3 regions of the Streptomyces sp. NPDC056222 genome follow, and region 2 is predicted to be linked to each of the others. Evidence: riboswitches for the same ligand, from Rfam matches in the RefSeq annotation. Region 2 holds a riboswitch; each other region holds the start of a gene.
What was found. A riboswitch is a leader RNA that binds a small molecule or an ion and turns the genes downstream of it on or off. The one in region 2 is predicted to bind thiamine pyrophosphate.
Positions count from the first base shown of each region.

Region 1: another riboswitch for thiamine pyrophosphate. It lies ahead of thiO (glycine oxidase ThiO); the one in region 2 lies ahead of thiC (phosphomethylpyrimidine synthase ThiC).
Region 3: another riboswitch for thiamine pyrophosphate. It lies ahead of ACFC0D_RS24195 (thiamine ABC transporter substrate binding subunit); the one in region 2 lies ahead of thiC (phosphomethylpyrimidine synthase ThiC).

Region 1 is NZ_JBHJTL010000083.1:23,040-30,132, forward strand. Features, by position in the region: gene pknB (Stk1 family PASTA domain-containing Ser/Thr kinase) at 1-1,751, opposite strand, end outside; gene ACFC0D_RS29695 (thiazole synthase) at 1,843-2,637, opposite strand; gene thiS (sulfur carrier protein ThiS) at 2,643-2,855, opposite strand; gene thiO (glycine oxidase ThiO) at 2,852-4,018, opposite strand; TPP riboswitch at 4,016-4,128, opposite strand; gene ACFC0D_RS29710 (hypothetical protein) at 4,183-4,524, shown strand; gene ACFC0D_RS29715 (NAD(P)/FAD-dependent oxidoreductase) at 4,553-5,767, shown strand; gene ACFC0D_RS29720 (Rv2175c family DNA-binding protein) at 5,812-6,177, shown strand; gene thiE (thiamine phosphate synthase) at 6,263-6,913, shown strand; gene metF (methylenetetrahydrofolate reductase [NAD(P)H]) at 7,054-7,093, shown strand, end outside.
Region 2 is NZ_JBHJTL010000047.1:3,629-10,721, reverse strand. Features, by position in the region: gene ACFC0D_RS21995 (LacI family DNA-binding transcriptional regulator) at 1-239, shown strand, start outside; gene ACFC0D_RS21990 (metallophosphoesterase) at 491-1,837, shown strand; gene ACFC0D_RS21985 (hypothetical protein) at 1,997-2,833, shown strand; gene thiC (phosphomethylpyrimidine synthase ThiC) at 2,921-4,693, opposite strand; TPP riboswitch at 4,687-4,833, opposite strand; gene ACFC0D_RS21975 (YibE/F family protein) at 4,905-6,245, shown strand; gene ACFC0D_RS21970 (SsgA family sporulation/cell division regulator) at 6,307-6,741, opposite strand; gene ACFC0D_RS21965 (IclR family transcriptional regulator) at 6,878-7,093, opposite strand, start outside.
Region 3 is NZ_JBHJTL010000055.1:31,695-38,787, forward strand. Features, by position in the region: gene ACFC0D_RS24180 (hypothetical protein) at 1-385, shown strand, start outside; gene ACFC0D_RS24185 (ABC transporter ATP-binding protein) at 463-1,485, opposite strand; gene ACFC0D_RS24190 (ABC transporter permease) at 1,485-3,098, opposite strand; gene ACFC0D_RS24195 (thiamine ABC transporter substrate binding subunit) at 3,137-4,216, opposite strand; TPP riboswitch at 4,303-4,408, opposite strand; gene rlmN (23S rRNA (adenine(2503)-C(2))-methyltransferase RlmN) at 4,438-5,544, opposite strand; gene ACFC0D_RS24205 (SRPBCC family protein) at 5,638-6,096, opposite strand; gene ACFC0D_RS24210 (MFS transporter) at 6,257-7,093, opposite strand, start outside.

The DNA of each region.
Region 1 (7,093 bases), on a different contig from region 2:
GACTCGCCCACGACGTCGGGGACCTCGATCATCCGAGGGCCCTTGGAGACGGTGAGGACGATCCGGTCGCCCTGCGCGGCGCGGCTGCCCTCCGCGAGGGACTGGGCCGCGACGGTGCTGGCCGCCTCGGGGGAGTGGACGCGCTCGGTCGCGACCTCCACCTTGAGTCCGGCGTCCCGGAGCGTGCTCGTGGCCTCGTCCACCGTCTCGCCGGCCACGTCGGGGACGTCGATCGGGACGCCCTTGCTCACGACCAGGGCGACGGCCGAGTCCGGGCTGCGCTCGGTGCCGGGCTCGGGGTCGGAGCTGATCACGGCGCCCTGCGCGATGTCCTGGCTGAACGCTCGGGTGATCACACCCGGCGCCAGCCCCTCCTTGGCCAGGAGCCGCTTGGCCTCCGCCAGCGGCTTCCCCTTGAGGTTCGGGACCTTCACGATCTCCGGGCCGCGGGAGATGGTGAGCGTGACCGTGCCGTTGCCCCGGATCCGCGCGCCGGAGGCGGGGTCGGTGGCCATGACCGTGCCGCGCTCGTACACCTCGCTGAAGGCGCGCTTCGTCGCACCGACGTCGAGCCCGGCGTCCCTGAGCCGCTGGGTGGCCTGCGCCTCGTTCTGGCCGAGGACGGCCGGGACGCGGGTGAACTGGCCGGAATTGATGTACCAGACGCCCGCGCCGAGTCCGAGGGAGAGCAGGACGGCGGCCAGGACGAGCAGCGGGCCGCGGGGGCGGCGCGGAGCGCGCCGGGACTCCGGACGGGACTCGGGCGGCGGCATCGTCAGCCGGCTGGTGTGCTGCACCGGCTGCTCGGACTCCGCGGGCAGGGTCCGGGGGATGACGCTGGTCCGGTCCTCGGCCCCCGTGGTGTCCTCCCGGTGCGCCTGCGGCGGGACCGCGTCCAGCTGCTCGTCCCCGAGCGTCGAACGGGCCTCCCGGGTCAGGGCCAGGAGCGCGACGGCGTCGTACGGACGGACGTCGGGGTTGCGCGCGGTCGCGGTCGCCACCAGCTCGTCCAGTTCGAGGGCGAGACCGGGGACGACGGCGGACGGGGCCGGGACGTCGGTGTTCAGATGCTGGTAGAGGACCTGCGCGGGGGTGTCCCCGGAGTGCGGCTTGCCGCCCGTCAGCATCTCGTACAGGACGACACCGCAGGCGTACACGTCGGCGCGGGTGTCCGCCGTACCGTGCTCGATCTGCTCGGGGGCGAGGTACGACACGGTGCCGAGGACGGAGCCGGTGGTGTTGGTGGCCGAGCCGACGGCCCGTACGAGACCGAAGTCGGCGACCTTGACCCGGCCGTCGTCCCCTATCAGGACGTTCTCCGGCTTCATGTCCCGGTGCACGAATCCGGCCCGGTGCGCGGCGCCCAGCGCGGCGAGGACCGGCTCCAGGATGTCGAGCGCCGCCCGGGGCTGGAGCGCCCCGCGCTCGCGCAGCACGTCGCGCAGGGTGCACCCGGCGACGTACTCCATGGCGAGATAGACGTACGCGCCGTCCGCTCCCTGGTCGAAGACCCCGACGACGTTCGGGTGCGAGAGCCGCGCCACGGACTTGGCCTCGCGGATGAACCGCTCCACGAAGGTGGCGTCGGTGGCGAGGTCCGGGTGCATCACCTTGAGCGCGAGCACCCGGTCGAGTCGGGTGTCGACAGCCCGGTAGACCGTGGCCATCCCGCCGACGGCGATGCGCGCGTCGACGCGGTAGCGGTCGTCGAGCAGCTGCCCGACGAGGGGGTCATGAAGGGTCGTGTCCACGGCCCTGAGTTTACGAGCCGGTGAGGACACCCCGTCCCCACCGGCCGCTACCGCAGCACACCTGTGACGCGCGGGGCCCGCTCCACCGGCCTCAGAACGCCGGCCGCTCCGGGTCCAGGACCGCCCGGCCCTCCGTCGGGGACGAGGCCTCCGCGAAGTGGCGGCGCGGGATCCGGCCCGCCCGCCACGCCAGGCGGCCCGCCTCCACGGCGTGCCGCATCCCCTCCGCCATCAGCACCGGCTCCTGCGCCCGGGTCACCGCCGACGCCAGCATGACGGCCGCGCACCCCAGCTCCATCGCCAGGGCGGCGTCCGAGGCCGTCCCCGCCCCCGCGTCCAGGATCACCGGCACCCCGGCCCGCTCCACGATCAGCTGGAAATTGTGCGGGTTGCGGATCCCGAGCCCGGAGCCGATCGGCGAGCCCAGCGGCATGATCGCCGCGCAGCCCACGTCCTCCAGCTTCCGCGCCAGGACCGGGTCGTCGTTGGTGTACGGCAGGACCGTGAAGCCGTCGTCCACCAGCGTCTCCGCCGCGTCGAGCAGCTCGATCGGATCGGGCAGCAGGGTCCGCTCGTCGGCGACGACCTCCAGCTTGATCCAGTCGGTGCCCAGCGCCTCCCGCGCCAGCCGCGCCGTCAGGACGGCCTCGCCCGCCGTGAAGCAGCCCGCCGTGTTGGGCAGGACTCGGATGGAGAGCCGGTTCAGGACGGACAGGACGGAGCCCTGCACGGTCGGGTCGAGGCGCCGCATGGCGACGGTGGTGAGCTCGGTGCCGCTGGCGATCAGGGAGCGTTCGAGGACGTCCAGGCTCGGGGCGCCGCCCGTGCCCATGATCAGACGCGAGGAGAACTCCGTACCGCCGAGGAGGAAGGTGTCGTCGGACATCGCGTTCAGCCCCCCTGCACCGCGGTGAGAACCTCGACCCGGTCGCCCTCGCCGAGGACGGTCGCGGACCACTGGCTGCGCGGCACGACCGTCTCGTTGACGGCCGCGGCCACCCCGGACGGCGCCGGCGTCAGTGTCGCGACCAGGGCGTCGAGGGTCGTGGGCGCGGCGAGGACACGTGCCTCGCCATTGACGGAGACGTTCGTCGAGACGTTCATACGGGCTGCTCCTGAGGTACGGGGGAGAAGCGGCGGGGGGTGAAGGGGCGGGCCTCGTCCGGAAGCACGCCGGTGGTGAGGAGGTCGGCCATCACATCGCCGGTGACCGGGGTGAGCAGGACCCCGTTGCGGTAGTGCCCCGTGGCCAGTCGCAGGCCGGGCAGGGCGGTCGGGCCGAGCAGCGGTGCGTTGTCCGGCGAACCCGGCCGCAGCCCCGCGCGGGTCTCGGTGAGCGGCAGCTCGGTGATGCCCGGCACGAGCTCGTGGGCGTCACGCAGCAGCTCGTAGACGCCGCCCGCCGTGACGGTGGTGTCCCAGCCCAGTTCCTCGGAGGTTGCACCGACCACCAGCTCGCCGTTCTCGCGCGGCACCAGATAGACGTGGCTGCCGCGCACGACGGCCCGGACGGTCCGCGACAGGAACGGCGCGTAGGCCCGTGGCACGCTCAGCCGCAGCACCTGCCCCTTGACGGGGCGTACGGGCGGCAGCACCTCGTCCGGTACGCCGGCGAGCCGGCCGCTGAGGCTGCCCGCGGCCAGGACGACCTGGTCCGCTTCGAGCGTCTCGCCCCCGGCGAGCAGCACACCCGCCGCCCGGTCCCGTACGACGGCCAGCCGCTCCGCGACGGCCCGGTGGAAGACCACTCCGGCCCGCTCGCAGGCGGTGACCAGCGCGGCGGCGAGCCGGCGCGGATCGACCTGGTGGTCGCCGTCGACCCGCAGCCCGCCGCGCACGCCCGGGGCCAGCATCGGCTCCAGGCGGCGGCAGTCGCGCCCGCTGAGCCACTCCGACTCCAGGCCGCAGCGGGTCTGCAGGGCGTGCAGTTCGCGCAGATGCGCCCGGTCGTCGGCGTCGAGCGCGACGGCGAGCGTGCCGCAGGCGCGGTACCCGACGTCGTGCCCGGTGGCATCCCGGAGCTCGGCGACGAAGTCGGGATAGCGGCGCGCGGAGGCGAGGTTGAGGGCGAGCAGGGTCTCCTCGCCGTAGTGGAGCTCGGTGACCGCGGCCAGCATTCCGGCCGCCACGCGGGCGGCCCCGCCGCCCGGTTCCGGGTCGACGACCGCGGTGCGCAGCCCGCGCTGCGCGGCCCGCCAGGCCGTGACCAGACCGATGATTCCGCCCCCGATGACGAGAACGTCAGAGGTACTGCATGTACGCGACATGGGCGTCCAGCCCCTCCCTTCGCCGGCATGACCCGGATCAGGTTCGTACGGTCGGAGGCCGGCCAGCCTCCCTCTCAGCCCGGTGCGTCCGGGCTCCCGCGAGTGCTCTACGTTGACGGTCAGACTAACCCCCGCCCCCGACGCCCAGTAAGGGAGCCTCCACCGTGGCCCGATCTCTCGACGGAATCGTCCTCGCGCCCGTCGCCGACCAGGCCCCCGGTCAGGTCGGTACGCGCACCCGGTTCACCTACCACGAGGAGGGCGGCCGGATCTGGGCCGAGTACGCGGGCGGGGACGTGGTCCGCGGGAATCTCGTCGGCACGCGCGCGGGGGACCGGCTCGACTTCCGCTACGTCCAGTTGAAGCAGGACGGATCCACCTCTTCCGGGCATTGCGTCTCGACCGTGGTGGAGCTGCCGGACGGGCGCGTTCGGCTGGAGGAGACCTGGGCATGGGAGTCCCAGGAGGGCTCCGGCACCAGTGTGGTCGAACAGCTGCCTTCCTGACGGGTCGTCAGATGCGTAAGGTGATCGGGTGAGCGAGCAGAAGCAGGCACAGCAACGGATCGTGATCGTGGGCGCCGGCATGGCGGGGGTGCAGACCGCCGTCGCCCTGCGCGAACAGGGCTTCACCGGCCAGGTCACCCTCATCGGCGCCGAGCCGCACCAGCCCTACGACCGGCCGCCCCTGTCCAAGGCCGTGCTCCTCGGCAAGGCCGAGGACTCCGCCTTCGACGTCGACTTCGAGGCCCTCGCCATCGAACTGCGCCTCGGCCTCGACGTCACCGGACTGCGCGCCGGGGACCACGAGGTCGACACCGAGGCCGGACCCGTCCCGTACGACGTCCTGGTCGTCGCCACCGGCGCCGAGCCGGTCACCCTGCCCGGCACCGAGGGCGTCCCCGGAGTCCATCTGCTGCGCACCCTCGACGACGCCGCCCGCCTCAAGCCCGTCCTGGAGCGGCGCCACGACATCGTGGTGGTCGGCGCCGGCTGGATCGGCGCCGAGTTCGCCACCGCCGCGCGCGAGGCGGGGTGCGCCGTCGTCGTCGTGGAGGCCGGCGACCGACCGCTCGCCGGCGCGCTCCCCGCCGAGGTCACCGCCCCGATGGCGCAGTGGTACGAGGAGAACGGCGCCGAACTCCTCACCCACGCGCGCGTGGCCGCCGTCGAACCCGGCGCGGTCGTCCTGACCGACGGCCGACGACTGCCCGCCGAGGCGGTCGTCGTCGGCATCGGAGCCCGGCCCGCCACCGGCTGGCTCGCCGACTCCGGCATCGCCCGCGACCCGGACGGCTCCGTCACCGCCGACGAGCGGCTGCGCACCTCCCTGCCCGACGTGTACGCAGTCGGCGACTGCGCCTCCTTCCCCTCGGCCCGCTACGGCCGCCGCCTCCTCGTCCACCACTGGGACAACGCGCTCCAGGGCCCGCGCACCGTCGCGGCCGACATCATCGGCGAGGCCCCCCGGCCGTACGACCCCGTGCCCTACTTCTGGTCCGAGCAGTTCGGCCGCTTCGTGCAGTACGCCGGGCACCATGGAGGCGACACGCAGCTGGTGAGGCGCGGCGACCCGGCCGGCCCGTCCTGGTCGGCGCTCTGGCTGCGCGACGGCGCGCTCGTCGCCCTGCTCGCCGTCGGACGCCCCCGCGACCTGGCCCAGGGCCGCAAGCTGATCGAGTCCGGCGCCCGGGTCGACCCCGACCGTGCCGCCGACCCGTCCGTCCCTCTGAAGGCGGCACTCCAGTAGGGCTCGACTACCGGCTGTCAGTCCGGGATGGCAGGCTTGTCCACGTGACCGAGATTGACGCAAGAATCGATGCTCTCGTCCCCGCCTGGCTCTACCTCCCCGACATCGCGGAAATGCTCGATGTCGAGGTGACGCGCGTGCGGCAGCTGGTCAAGGAGGGCCAGCTCATCGCCGTACGCCGCGGTGAGAACAAGGCGCTTCAGGTGCCCGCCGCCTTCATCGACGGCGACAAGGTGGTCAAGGGCCTCTCCGGGACCCTGACCCTCCTGAAGGACGACGGCTTCACCGACGAAGAGATGCTGGAGTGGCTCTTCACTCCCGACCAGAGCCTGCCGGGCACGCCCGCGCAGGCCCTCAGCGAGAATCGCGGCACGGAGGTGAAGCGCCGCGCCCAGGCGCTCGCCGTCTGACGTACCGAAGACACCACAGAGGTTCCGTGGGGCCGGGCCCGCCCCGGCCCCACGGGATCACCGCACCCAACGGGGGGAAGCACCCATGTCCACGCCTCGCGAGCAGCTCGCCGACGCCCGGCTCTACCTGTGCACGGACGCCCGGAAGCGCCAGGGAGACCTGTCCGCCTTCCTCGACGCCGTGCTCTCCTCCGGCGTGGACATCGTGCAGCTCCGTGACAAGGGCATGGAGGCCGGCGAGGAGCTGGAGCACCTCGCCGTGTTCGCCGACGCCTGCCGCCGCCACGGCAAGCTGCTCGCCGTGAACGACCGGGCCGATGTCGCCCACGCCATCGGTTCCGACGTGCTGCACCTGGGCCAGGGCGACCTGCCCGTGCCCGCCGCCCGCGCGATCCTCGGCGAGGAAGTCCTGATCGGCCGTTCCTGCCACGGCGAGTCCGAGGTGGACGCGGCCGTCGCCGAGCCCGGCGTGGACTACTTCTGCACCGGCCCGTGCTGGCCCACCCCGACCAAGCCCGGGCGGTACGCACCCGGCCTCGGCCTGGTGCGGTACACGGCCGCCCTGGAGCAGGACCGGCCCTGGTTCGCCATCGGCGGGATCGACGAGACCACCCTCGACGAGGTCCTCGACGCGGGCGCCCGCCGGATCGTGGTCGTCCGCGCGATCACCGAGGCCGACGACCCGGCCGCCGCGACGGCCCGCCTGGCCAAGCGGGTCCGCGAGCGCTCGGAGTGATCTTCCTGCCGTGGACGGCGTCCGTGACCTTTTTGGCGCAATGTCCGAAGGCCGGGTCCGCCCCTTGGGCGTTGTCCAAAAACGTGTCCATTCCTCGGACGCGGCTTCGCCGGCCGTGTGACCCCGTCTAACCTGCCGGTATGGCCCTTGGAACCGCTTCCACCCGCACGGACCGTGCCC
Region 2 (7,093 bases):
TCTGCTGCAGTGAGTCGACCGTCTACGCGAACACCGAACCGCCCATCACGACCCTCTCGCTCAAGCCCCGAAGGATCGGCACGGCCGTCGTCCAGCTCCTCATCGACGCCATCGAGGGGATCGACACCGACGGACCGGTCGAGCAGGTCATACCGACCGAACTCATCGTCCGGACGTCCTCCCAGAGGCGTTCGCCGCGCACGACGGTCAGCCCGCCACGGTCACCCTCGAAGGACTAGCGAACGATCAGTACCGGCCGGAATCCGGGCCGGGCAGGGCCCAAACCCAGCCCAGCCCGGTCCCGACCCTGGCCTGGACCTTCTCAATTCGGGCGAAACAACCGGTGAACCCGGAGTGGACCCGGATTCACCACCCCTGGTGCGTCACACAGGCGGACCCTCATTCCTATGATGGGCGCACGACACCGCGGACCACCCCGACCAGGCCGGTCCGCGTTGTACAGGGCATCGCGACGGTGGTGGAGGGGTCGATGACTCAGGGGGCCGGGCAGGAACCCGTGGTCCGCACGGCGACATTGCGTGACTTCCGCGTACCGCCGTACGCCCGCGTGCCCGTGCAGGGCCACGCCACCGAGCCTCCCACCGGGACCCCGACCGGCGCCTTTGCCGAGCCCGGTGCATACCCTGAGCCCGCCCCGAACGGCGCCGTTCCGGAGCCCGGCGCGTTCCCCGAACCGCGCCCCCTCCCCGAGCCCGGCGCCTACCTCGAACCCGACGCCCCGGTCGAGCACGGCGTTCGCTTCGAACCGCGCCCCGTCCGCGAACCCGTCGTTCCCGCCGGGTCGCTCGACCCCACGCTCCACCTCCCCCTCGCCGTCGGCATGTCCTCCATCGTCGCCGTCGCGACCGGCCACCCCGGGAACGCCTTCCCCGACGAGGCCCTGCCCGACGGCTACACCCCCACCGAGCGCGATCTCCCCGTCATCAATCGGGGTGACACCGTGCAGGTCCTGGTCGACCCGGAACAGGCCCCCGCGCCCGCCCCGGCCGCCGAGGGCCCGGGCCCGCTCTTCGTCGTCGGTGACGTCCACGGCTATCTCGACGAGCTCATCGCCGCCCTCCGCGCCCAGGGCCTCATCGACGAGAACGGCGCCTGGTCCGCGGGCAACGCCCGCCTCTGGTTCCTCGGCGACTTCACCGACCGCGGTCCCGACGGCATCGGCGTCATCGATCTCGTCATGCGGCTGTCCGCGGAGGCCGCGGCCGCCGGTGGCTACTGCAAGGCCCTGATGGGCAATCACGAGCTGCTCCTGATCGGCGCCAAGCGCTTCGCCGACACCCCCGTCAACTCCGGTGCGGGCACCGCCACCTTCCAGGCGGCCTGGCTGCTCAACGGCGGCCAGAAGCACGACATGGACCGCCTCCAGGACGTGCACCTCCAGTGGATGTCCCGGCTCGACGCCGTGGTGGAGGAGGACGGGCACCTCCTGATGCACTCCGACACCACCGCCTACCTCGAGTACGGCAGCACCATCGAGGACGTCAACGAGACGGTCCACGAGATCATCAACCGGAACGACGCCGACGAGGTCTGGGACCTGTTCCGGAAGTTCACCAAGCGCTTCGCGTTCCGCGACGACGCGGGCCCGCAGGCCGTCCAGGAGCTGCTCGGCACCTACGGCGGCCGCCGCGTCGTGCACGGTCACAGCCCCATCCCGTACCTCCTCGGGCAGGTCGGAACGGAGGACGGCGAGGACGGATCGGGTCCGGTCGTCGACGGTCCGCATGTCTACGCGGACGGTCTGGCGATCGCCATGGACGGCGGTGTGACCATGGCCGGAAAGCTGCTGGTCGTCCAGCTCCCCCTGCAGGGCTGACGCATAACCCTGCGCATCCGGGGAAGTCGATTTCGGGAAACCCCCTGTCACCCTGTGCCGTAACCGCAATACCATCGGATCATCCGTAGCAGGCTCTCCTCCGTTTCCGCCCAACTGCCCGTTTCCCACGGTCAACCAGGCCTTACGGAGCATCGGGGGATGCACATGAACGTGGCTCCGCACCTGCTGACCGAGGACCGCGCCGAGTACGAGCGCATCCTCGGCGACGCATTGCGAAACGCGCACGACCGTCCGGATCTCGGCGTGGTCGGGAAACGGCTCACGCCCGAACAACTGCGCTCGATGGCCATGAGCGCGACGGCGCTGATCACCGCGGCCGCCGCGGTGGAGTACGACCACTTCGTCAAGGTCCGCGCGGAAGGCCGTGCGACGAGCGGTACGAGCGTGATGGACGCCGTTCTCGTGGCGGACGGGGACGGCGCGAGCGCGGGTCCCGGCGCGGGCATCGTCGCGGTCCTCACGGTCCTGGCACCGGTGCTCTCAGGCACCGCCGCGCTGATATTCCTGCTGGTCGGGGCCGTTCTGAAGGTGCTGGCACCCACGCTCGTGTTCGCCGACACGCTGCTGACGGCGGCCTGGTTCTTCGGCGCCGTCGCCGCCGCCGGGCTGCTCTGCGCGGCCGTCGGCCTCCTGGTGACCGCACTGCGCAACCGCTCCACGGAGGTGGCCGCGGGCGCCGGGGCCGGCGGCGAGCCGGACGACGAACTGTCCCGGGCCCGCGACGCCTGGCGCCGCGCCCTGCTGGAACGGGGCATCCTCCCGTTCCTGCGGGAGGCGCTGGCCGACCCCGCCGCGTACCCGGCCTCGCCCCTGCCGTCGCAGCCCTCGGACCGTACGGACCGCATACCGAAGATCGGCTACAGCGGACCGGACTTCTCGAGTCCGAGCGAGGGAGCCTCGGGAAGCCGACCCAGGTTCAGCAGCCCGGACTTCACCAGCCCGGACTTCGGCCCCCCGGAGCACCGGCCGGAGTGATCCGGGCAACGGCACGGCGGGCACGCGCCGCACGACCCCCCGTGGCCGTGCGGTCCGTACCCGCCCTGGACGTACCGATACGTGCGGCTACTCCGCCAGCGGGAGGTACACGCGGTTGCCGGCGGCCGCGAACTCCTTGGACTTCTCCGCCATCCCGGCCTCGATCTCCTGCGACCCGAGGTCGCCGCCGTGCTCGCGCCGGATGTCCTGCGAGATCTTCATCGAGCAGAACTTCGGGCCGCACATCGAGCAGAAATGCGCGGTCTTCGCGGGCTCCGCCGGCAGCGTCTCGTCGTGGAACTCACGCGCCGTGTCCGGGTCGAGCGCCAGGTTGAACTGGTCCTCCCAGCGGAACTCGAAGCGCGCGTCCGACAGCGCGTCGTCCCACTCCTGCGCCCCCGGGTGTCCCTTGGCCAGGTCGGCCGCGTGCGCCGCGATCTTGTACGTGATGACGCCGGTCTTCACGTCGTCGCGGTTGGGCAGGCCCAGGTGCTCCTTGGGCGTGACGTAGCAGAGCATCGCCGTGCCCCACCAGGCGATCATCGCGGCGCCGATGCCCGAGGTGATGTGGTCGTACGCCGGAGCGACGTCCGTGGTGAGCGGGCCTAGGGTGTAGAACGGCGCCTCCTCGCAGATCTCCTGCTGAAGGTCGATGTTCTCCTTGATCTTGTGCATCGGGACGTGGCCCGGGCCCTCGATCATCGTCTGCACGTTGTGACGCTTGGCGATCGTGTTGAGCTCGCCGAGAGTCTTCAGCTCCGCGAACTGCGCCGCGTCGTTGGCGTCCGCGATGGAGCCGGGGCGCAGACCGTCGCCCAGCGAGTACGTGACGTCGTACGTCGCGAGGATCTCGCAGAGCTCCTCGAAGTTCGTGTAGAGGAAGTTCTCCTTGTGGTGCGCGAGGCACCAGGCGGCCATGATCGAGCCGCCGCGCGAGACGATGCCGGTCTTGCGGCGGGCGGTCAGCGGCACGTAGGGCAGCAGCACGCCGGCGTGGACCGTCATGTAGTCGACGCCCTGCTCGGCCTGCTCGATGACCGTGTCCTTGTAGATCTCCCAGGTCAGCTCCTCGGCCTTGCCGTCGACCTTCTCCAGGGCCTGGTAGAGCGGCACGGTACCGATCGGCACGGGGGAGTTGCGCAGCACCCACTCGCGGGTGGTGTGGATGTTGCGGCCGGTGGACAGGTCCATGACCGTGTCGGCGCCCCACTTGGTCGCCCACGTCATCTTCTCCACCTCCTCCTCGATGGAGGAGGTGACGGCGGAGTTGCCGATGTTGGCGTTGACCTTCACCAGGAACCGCTTGCCGATGATCATCGGCTCGATCTCCGGGTGGTTGACGTTCGCCGGGAGCACTGCGCGACCTGCGGCGATCTCCTCCCGTACGACCTCGGGGGAGACGTTCTCGCGGATCGCGACGTACTCCATCTCCGGGGTGATCTCGCCCCGGCGGGCGTACGCGAGCTGGGTCACCGCGGCCCCGTCGCGGCCCCGGCGGGGCTGGCGCGGGCGGCCAGGGAAGACCGCGTCGAGGTTCTTGAGGCCACCGCGCGGCGAGGTGTGCTTGATGCCGTCGTCCTCGGGACGGACGGGGCGGCCCGCGTACTCCTCGGTGTCGCCGCGGCTGATGATCCAGTTCTCGCGCAGCGGCGGGAGGCCCCGCCGCACGTCGGTGTCGATGGTGGGGTCGGTGTACGGACCGGACGTGTCGTACAGCGTCACGTCCTTGCCGTTGGTGAGGTGCACCTGTCGGACAGGCACTCGGAGGTCGGGGCGCGAGCCCTCGACGTATCCCTTGTGCCAGCCCGGCTTGCGCTCGTCCTGGCTGGTGGCAGGCGTGCGTGCATCCTGAATGGTCATGAGACCGATCTCCCTACGCCGGCATTACCCGGTAACAGGTTCGGCGGTCGGCGCAGCCTCCTCCCGTACGTACATCAGTACGCGCGTACGGTGATCAGCGCCCTCTCAGCCCGGTGCTCCGAGCTCCCGCGTGTGCAAAGGTGCCACCACGCTAGCGTCAACCCGGGCGTGCTGAACAGTGGGCCCCCACCGTTCTTGCGATGATCTGTCGGTGACTTCCTCGCAGCAGACCCCGGAACCCGACGGCCACGATGGACATGGGGACGCCGGCCACGGGCACGGCCACAGCCACAGCCACGGGCCGGCGGCGCCGGTCTCCCGGCATCTGCGCAGAGTCATCGCCGCGGTCCTGATCCCGTTCGCCACGGCCGTGGTGGTCGGTCTTGTCGTGCTGTGGCCGGGCGGCACACCTGAGCACGAGCGCACCGGCGTCGGCTTCGACCGGCAGACCTACGCGGGCAAGGTCGTCTCGGTCGAGAAGGTCGACTGCAAGGATGTGAACGCCGCCCAGGTCCCGCCGACCGAGGACCCCTCCACACCTCAGGGCCGTGAGGCCGCCAACGCCCAGCAGGGGCAGTGCGAGAAGGCGACGATCGAGGTCACGGACGGCCCCGACAAGGGCCGCACCTTCATCGAGATCGTGCAGCCGGACGCGCCGCGTCAACTGGACGAGGGGCAGGGTGTGGTGGTGGCCTACGCGCCCGACGCCCCACGTGATCTGCAGTACTCGGTGACGGATGTGAACCGCAAGGTTCCACTCACCGTCCTCGCGCTGATCTTCGCGGTCGTGGTCGTGCTGGTCGGCCGGATGCGCGGAGTGATGGCGCTCATCTCGCTCGCCATCAGCTTCCTGATCCTGACCCTCTTCATCCTGCCGGCGATTCTTCAGGGATCGAACCCGCTGGTGGTGGCGGTGGTCGGGTCGAGCGCGATCATGCTGATCGCCCTCTACATGTGCCACGGTCTGTCGGCGCGCACCTCGGTCGCGGTGCTCGGCACCCTGATCTCGCTGCTGCTGATCGGGCTGCTCGGCTCGTACTTCATCAGCTGGGCGTCGCTCAGCGGCAACACGGACGACAACACCGGTCTGATCCACGGCCTGTACCCGGACATCGACATGTCCGGTCTGCTGCTCGCGGGCATCATCATCGGTTCGCTCGGCGTCCTCGACGATGTGACGGTGACGCAGACCTCGGCGGTGTGGGAGCTGCACCAGGCCGATCCCCGTATGGGACCGCGGGCGTTGTACCGGGCCGGGATCCGGATCGGCCGCGACCACATCGCGTCCGTGGTGAACACGCTGGTCCTTGCCTACGCCGGTGCGGCGCTGCCCCTGTTGCTGCTCTTCACCATCGCGCAGAGCAGTGTGGGGACGGTGGCGAACAGCGAGTTGGTCGCGGAGGAGATCGTCCGGACGCTCGTGGGATCGATCGGTCTGGTCGCCTCGGTGCCCGTCACGACCGTGCTCGCCGCGCTGGTGGTCTCCGCCGACCGGCCGGGCGATCCGGAGAAGCGTTCGTCCGGGGGTGGACGCCGGCGTCGGGCGAAGTGACTGCTCCGGAGCCCCTCTTTCGGCCCCGGAGGGCTCTTGGCGACGGGGCGCCGGGGGTGGTTCAGCCGGCGTTCTCCTCTGCCAGAATCCGGCCGAGCGCGGCTTCCAGGTTGTCCTCGAAGTCACCCAGCGTCCGTTCCTGACCGAGCGGAACCAACTTGTCCGTACGGTCGAGGAAGGCGACGAGCGGCGGGGCGCTGGCCCGGAACAGGGCGCGGTCGCTGCCGACCTGGAGCCGGATGGAGACGTCCGAGAGCGCCTCGGGATCGGTCGGCGCGATGTGCACATCGCCGTCGCCGCTCGGTCGGTTGATCCCGTCCAGCAGCAGTTCCCGCCCGAACGCCCAGGTCACGGGCGCGTCTCCGGGGAGATGGAAGGTCATCCGCACCGCGTAGGGATCCCGGGTCTCGTACCGGAGTTCCACCGGGATCCTGAAAGAGAGCTCCTCGGAGACGAGGAAGCTCATCAGGACCTCGGCCTGGACCGACTCTCGCATCTTGTACCCCGCAGTAGATGAAGCAGTTGTGTGCACACGGCTACTGAAGCTTTGATCGAAACGGCCAGGAATGATCCCCATGGCCTTGGTGACGCAATCGTGCTGTAAGCGCCAGCGGATCACAAGGAGTGATTTTTCAGATACTGATAGAGAAAGCGAAGGAGTTGAAGAGCCTTCCGATCTCATTCTGTAGTCGAGCGACTGCGGGCAGCAACCGTTCTGCCTGGTGAAGGGGTACGGAAATGGCCAGGGTGGCCGCCGTGGACCCCGCGGTGATGGGGATGGCCGCACAAACTGTGCCCAGTGCATATTCCTGACGTTCCACCAGGGGCTCCATTCGCCCCATACCGCC
Region 3 (7,093 bases), on a different contig from region 2:
TGAGGGGCGGCCCGGCGCCGACCCCCGGTACACCAGCGACGCGGGACTCTGGCTGTACGACCACGGCGTCGACATCACCGTCGTCCTGGCCCTGATCGGCATGGCCCTGGCGCTCGCCCTCACCCGCCCCTGGGGCCGACGGCTCCCCCGCGTACCGCTGCTGGCCCTGGGATGGGCGGGCGCGGGCGCGCTCACCCCGTTCGGCGCCTTCCTGGCGGTGATGGGCCCACTGATCTGGGCGGGTGTGATCGATCTCGCCGTGGACGACCATGCGCCCTGGGTGTTCGTCGTCGTCTACGGGGGCTTCTGCGTCTACGGGCTCGCGCTCGGCCGGGCGACCCGCTCCTACCAGCGAGCCACCCGCCGGGTCTGCGGCCGCTGCTGACCGAACGGGCGCCGCGGGGTCTGCGTGACGGGCCGAGGAACCGCCGGTCCGGCAGGCCGAGGCCCGGCCCTCAGCCCTCAGCCCTCCGCCAGGATCACGACCTCCTCGGCCGCGAACGTCACGCCCACCCGCGCGCCCTCCTCCGGTGCGTCCCGCAGGGGCAACTCCGCCTCCAGAGCGGGGCCCTCGGCCGGGCGCAGCAGGACCGCGACGTGGGTGCCGCGGAAGGTGCGGGCCTCGACCGTGCAGGGCAGGCCGTCCTCCGGGGCGCCGAGCCGGACGCCGCCGGGGCGCACGAGGAGCTTCCCCCGGCCCTGGGGCGCTCCGTCGGGCACGGGCACCTTCCCCCACACCGTGTCGGCCGCGTCCCCGCCGACCGTCCCCTCGACCACGTTGTCGAATCCGAGGAAGCGCGCCACGAACTCGGAGGCAGGCCGCTGCCAGACCTCCCGCGGAGTCCCGGACTGGGCGATCCTGCCGTCCCGCATCACCACGACCCGGTCGGCGAGCGCGAACGCCTCCCCCTGGTCGTGGGTGACGGCGAGCACCGTCGTACCCAACCGGCCGAAGAGACCGCGCAGTTCGACCACGAGCCGCTCCCTCAGCCCTCGGTCCAGCTGGCCGAGCGGCTCGTCCAGCATGAGGAGCCTGGGCCGTGGGGCGAGTGCGCGGGCGAGCGCCACGCGCTGCTGCTCGCCGCCCGAGAGCGAGGCGACGGCCCGCCGTCCCGCTCCGGGCAGGCCGACGAGGTCCAGCAACTCCCCGACCCGCCGGTCCTGTTCGGCCTTCCCGACCCCGCGCATCCGCAGCCCGAAGGCGACGTTGCCGCCGACGTCCCGCTGCGGGAAGAGCTGGTGGTCCTGGAACATGAGCCCGACGCCCCGCCGGTGGGCCGGCACCCCGGCCTGGTCGCTGCCGCCGAGCAGCACCTGGCCCTCGTCGAGGGCCTGGAGTCCGGCGACGGCCCGCAGCAGCGTGGACTTGCCGCTGCCGCTCGGCCCGAGCACGCACACGATCTCGTGCTCGGCCACCGCCAGGTCCACCGAGTCGAGCACGGCCCGCTGCCCGAACCGTACGGTCGCGGCCTTGAGCGTCAGCATCAGAACTCCCCGGAGGTCCGGTCGGTGCGGAGCCGTTCGAGCAGCAGCAGGGCCACCGCGCACACCACCATCAGAATCGTCGAAAGGGCCATGGCCTGGCCGTAGTTGAGCTCTCCGGGCCTGCCGAGCAGCCGGGCGACGGCGACCGGCAGCGTGGGGCTGTCGGGCCGGGCGATGAAGACCGTCGCGCCGAACTCTCCGAGAGACACCGCGAAGGCGAATCCTGCCGCGATCAGCAGTGCGCGCCGTACCAGCGGCAGATCGACCTCACGCCAGGCGCGCAGCGGCGAGGCCCCGAGCACGGCCGCCGCCTCCCGCAGCCGCTCGTCGACCGCACGGAGCACGGGCAGCATCGTCCGTACGACGAAGGGGACACCGACCAGGGCCTGCGCGAGCGGTACGAGGATCCAGCTCGCCCGCAGGTCGAACGGCGGCTCGTCCAGGGTGATCAGGAAGCCGAAGCCGACGGTGACGGCGGAGACCCCGAGCGGCAGCATCAGCAGCGCGTCGAAGCCGCGCACGAGGCGGCCGGCGCGCCGGGTGAGGGCCGCCGCCGCGAGCCCACCGATGACGAGGGCGATCAGGGTGGCGACGACGGCGTACCGGAGCGAGTTCCCGATCGTGTCCAGCAGCGGCACGAGGAAGGTGCCGGAGGGGTCCGGGGTCTGCAGGGCCCGGTAGTAGTCGAGCCCGTATCCCTCGGAGGTGGCGAAGGAGCGTTCGACGAGGACGCCGAGCGGCAGCACGATCAGCAGCGCGACGGACAGCAGGACCCCCGCGAACAGCAGCCACTGCCCGGCGCCCCGGGGCCGGCGCGCCGTCTGTTCGGGCGCGACCAGCTTCAACGCGGTCTCCCGCCGGCGGACGGTCCGGGCGTGCACGGCGAGGACCACTCCGACGGCGACGAACTGCACCATCGTGAGAACGGCCGCCGTGGTCAGATCGAAGCGGACGACGGTCTGCCGGTAGATCTCCGTCTCCAGGGTGGAGTACGTGGATCCGCCGAGGATCTGGACGACGGCGAAGGAGCTCGCCGTGAAGAGGAAGACCATCAGCGCGGCCGCGGCGACGGAAGGGGCGAGCGCCGGCAGGGTCACGGTCCGCCACGCGGTCCAGCGGGACGCGCCGAGGACCCGGGCGGCCTCCTCCTGGCGCGGGTCGAGCTGCGCCCAGAGACCGCCGACGGTCCGGACGACGACGGCGTAGTTGAAGAACACATGGGCGATCAGGATCGCCCAGACGGTGGTGTCGAGCCGCATCCCCCACAGCTCGTCGAGGAGCCCACCGCGCCCGACGAGCGCCAGGAAGGCCGTACCGACCATGACGGTCGGCATGACGAAGGGCACGGTGACGACGGCGCGCAGCAGCCCCTTCCCGGGAAAGTCGAAGCGCGCGAAGACGTACGCGCCGGGCAGCGCGATCAGCAGGGTCAGCCCGGTCGAGGCGAGTGCCTGCCAGAGCGTGAACCAGAGGACGTCGAGGATCTCCGGCCGGCTCAGCGTCTCGCCGAACCGGCCGAACTGCCACGCCCCGTCGACCCGCAGCCCGCGCTCGACGATCGAGACGACGGGCCAGGCGAAGAAGAGCGCGAAGAAGGCGACGGGCACGACCATCAGGCCGAGCCGCGCCGCGCTTCCCCTGCGGTCGGGAACTACTTCAGAACGAGCGACGACCACTGCTGGATCCACTGGTCACGGTTCTTGGCGATCTTCTCGGGCGCCATGGTCTGCGGCTTGTCGATGACCACACCGTGCTTCGTGAAGAGCTCCGGCAGGGTGGCGTCCTTGGCCACCGGATTGACGAACATCTGCAGCGGCATGTCGTCCTGGAACTTCTTGGAGATCAGGAAGTCGATCAGCGCCTTGCCGCCCTCGGGGTTCTTCGCCCCGTTCAGCAGTCCCGCGAACTCGGTCTGCCGGAAGCAGGTGCCGGTGGAGACCCCGGTGGGGGCTTCCTTGGGCTGCGGCTCGGAGTAGAGGACCTCGACCGGCGGGCTGGAGGCGTACGAGACGACCAGCGGCCGGTCGCCCTTGGCCTTCTTGCCGCCCGCGGAACCGGAGAACTCCTGGTTGTAGGCGAGCTCCCAGCTGTCGACGGTCTTCACGCCGTTGGCCTTGAGCTTCGTCCAGTAGTCCTGCCACCCGTCGTCGCCGTACTGGGCGGCGGTGCCGAGCAGGAAGCCGAGGCCCGGGGAGGAACGCTCGGGGTTCTCCACGACCAGCAGGTCCTTGTACGCGGGCTTCGCGAGATCGTCGAAGCTCTGCGGCGGCGCGAGCTTCTTGTCCGCGAAGTACTTCTTGTCGTAGTTGACGCAGATGTCACCGGAGTCGATCGGGGTGACCCGGTGCTCCTTGTCGGTCTGGACCTCGGCGGGGATCCGGTCCAGGCCCTTCGCCTCGTACGGGACGAAGATCCCGTTGTCGAGCGCGCGGGACAGCAGGGTGTTGTCGACGCCGAAGAAGACGTCACCCTGCGGGGAGCCCTTGGTCAGGATCTCCTTGTTGACGGCCTCGCCGGCGTCGCCGCTCTTGAGGACCTTGACCGTGAAGCCGGTCTGCTTGGTGAACTCCGCCAGCACCTCCTTGGAGGCGTTGAAGGAGTCGTGGCTCACGAGGGTCACGGTCTTCGGCGTGGGCGCGCCGGACTTGCCCGCCGCGTCCCGGACGTCCTCGGAACCGCACGCGGCGAGCGTGGTGACGCCGAGCGCGGCGACGATCGCCGCGGCGGCCATCTTCTTGGTGCTCACTGAAATTCCTCCTGGGTGTGACCAGGAAGAGACGCGGCCCTGCCGACCGGAAGGCGGGCAGGGCGCAACAGCTCGAGTTACGACCGAACTTCCTACCCAGAATGACCTGGGCAAGGTTCAGAGGGTCTGCGGTCCTGACCGCACTCTCAGCGCTGTGGCGCTCCCCTGTCGGAATATGGAGATGTGTTCGAGCACAGAGTACAAGGTCAGCGTTCGGACGCCGCCAGCTGTCCACAGGCGCCGTCGATCTCCTGACCGCGGGTGTCACGGACGGTGACCGGAACGCCGTGGGCGGCGATGGCCTCGACGAACGCCTTCTCGTCCTCGGGACGGGAGGCGGTCCACTTCGACCCGGGCGTCGGGTTCAGCGGAATGAGATTCACATGGACCCGCTTGCCCTTGAGCAGCCGCCCGAGCAGGTCGCCCCGCCACGCCTGGTCGTTGATGTCGCGGATGAGGGCGTACTCGATGGAGATCCGGCGGCCGGACTTCTCCGCGTACTCCCAGGCCGCGTCGAGGACCTCGCGGACCTTCCAGCGCGTGTTGACGGGCACGAGGGTGTCACGCAGCTCGTCGTCGGGGGCATGCAGGGAGACCGCGAGCCGGCACTTGAAGCCCTCGTCGGCGAAGCGCAGCATCGCGGGCACGAGACCGACGGTGGAGACGGTGATCCCGCGCTGCGAGAGACCGAGACCGTCCGGCTCGGGGTCGGTCAGCCGGCGGATGGCGCCGACGACCCGCTTGTAGTTGGCGAGCGGCTCACCCATGCCCATGAAGACGATGTTGCTGAGGCGCGCCGGTCCTCCCGGCACCTCGCCGTCGCGCAGGGCGCGCATGCCGTCGACGATCTGGTGCACGATCTCGGCGGTCGACAGGTTCCGGTCGAGACCGGCCTGCCCGGTGGCACAGAACGGGCAGTTCATCCCGCAGCCGGCCTGCGAGGAGATGCACATGGTGACCCGGTCCGGGTACCGCATGAGCACGGACTCGACGAGCGTGCCGTCGTGCAGCTTCCACAGGGTCTTACGGGTGGTGTCGTCGTCGCACGAGATGTGCCGGACCACGGACATCAGGTCGGGCAGCAGCTCGCCCTGCAGCTTCTCGCGCGAGGACGCGGGAATGTCGGTCCACTCGGCGGGGTCGTGGGCGTACCGCGCGAAGTAGTGCGTGGACAGCTGCTTGGCGCGGAACGGCTTCTCGCCGATCGCGGCGACGGCCTCCTTGCGCTCGGCGGGCGTGAGGTCGGCGAGGTGCCGCGGCGGCTTCTTGGCTCCGCGGGGGGCGACGAAAGTGAGTTCTCCGGGCTTGGGCATGGTGGTACCAGTGTCGCAGACGCGCACGTGTGGCTCGGGGCCGTCGCGGCCGGGGCATCGCCCGGGGACGTCGCCGACGGTCCCGGACGGCCCTCAGACGGCCCGGACCGTGTTATCGGCGTGCTCGTGCACCGCGATCCTCGCCAGTTTCGTCAGCATCATGCCGTTGCGGACGGCTACGAGGTAGTCCACGGGGAGCCCGTGCATCCGGATCCCCGGGCCACGGAGGGGATGCCAGTCGAGGGTGAAGAGCGTGTGCTCGCCCCAGGGGAGCAAGGTCATGGAGATGCGGGCCGCGCCGAAGGGCTCCGCCTTCGCCTCCAGCTCCAGGCGCCGTTCCGGTTCGCAGATACGGACGACGACCGTGTCGTCGAGGGTGAAGGGGCCGCCGCCGACCCGGACCTTCAGACGGGCGCCCACGTCCGGCCAGTGCGGGTCCGCCGCCAGGACCTGCTGGGTTCCCGTGACCCACTCCCCGTAACGATGGCCGTCGGACAGCAGGCGCCAGACCTCCGACGGCGTGCTCAGGATCAGACGGCGGTTCCGGGCCACGCCGATCACGCTCCTTCTGGACGGTGGGCCACGACGGGCGCACCGTCCGGGCGCCCTGGGCCTGACCTCCAGACTCACGCGGACCGCCCGCCCCCGCCCCCCGGCAGGTCCGAACGGAGTCCTCCCCCGGTGACCACCGCACAGCAGCGACACGTCCCCGTCAGGACCGCGGAGAACCGGGCTGCGTGGACGGGATCCGTGGGGTGAAGAACAGCGCGAGGACCGAGGACAGGGCGAGAACGGCGAGGGCGGCCCGCAGACCGTCCAGACGGGCGGCGGCGTTCGCGTCCAGCGCGGCCTGAGTCACCTCCGGGCTGGTGCCCGCATCGTCGAGAGCCGCACTGAGCTGGGCGTCCGAGAGGAACGGCACGCCGCTCTGGAGCTCCACAGCGGCCTTGTTCTTGACCTCGGCCGGAATCGCCGCGTTCTGCTCCACGCTGCTCAGGAACGAGGCCGTGAGCGCGGCGATCAGAAGCGACCCGGCCAGTGCCGTACCGATCGAGGCGCCGAGGTTGGTGACGGCGTTCTGGATGCCGCCGACCTCCGCGCTCTTGCTGTCCGGAACGGCGGAGACGGTGACCGAACCGAGCTGCGAGGCCAGCGCGCCCATCCCCAGCCCGATCAGCAGGAGCGGCACGGTGACGATCTCCGCGCCGGCGTCGGCGTCGAGCGCGGCCATCAGGGCGAGCGCCCCCGCGAGCAGCGCCAGCACCCCGAGCCTCACCACCTGCCGCGGCGAGATGTCCGGGAGGAAGCGCGGGATCAGGAGGGCCGCCGCCAGCAGCGTCAGCGAGAGCGGCAGGATGCGCGCCCCCGTCGCCAGCGCGGACAGGCCCAGGGCGATGGACAGATAGAGCGGGACGACGAAGAACACGCCCATCTGCACGAGGTACTGGAAGAAGAACATGGTCAGACCGCCGGTGAGCTGCCTGTTCCGCAACATCGCCGGGTCGACGAGCGGCTCCCGGCCGCGGACCGCGAGCCACGCCTCCCAACG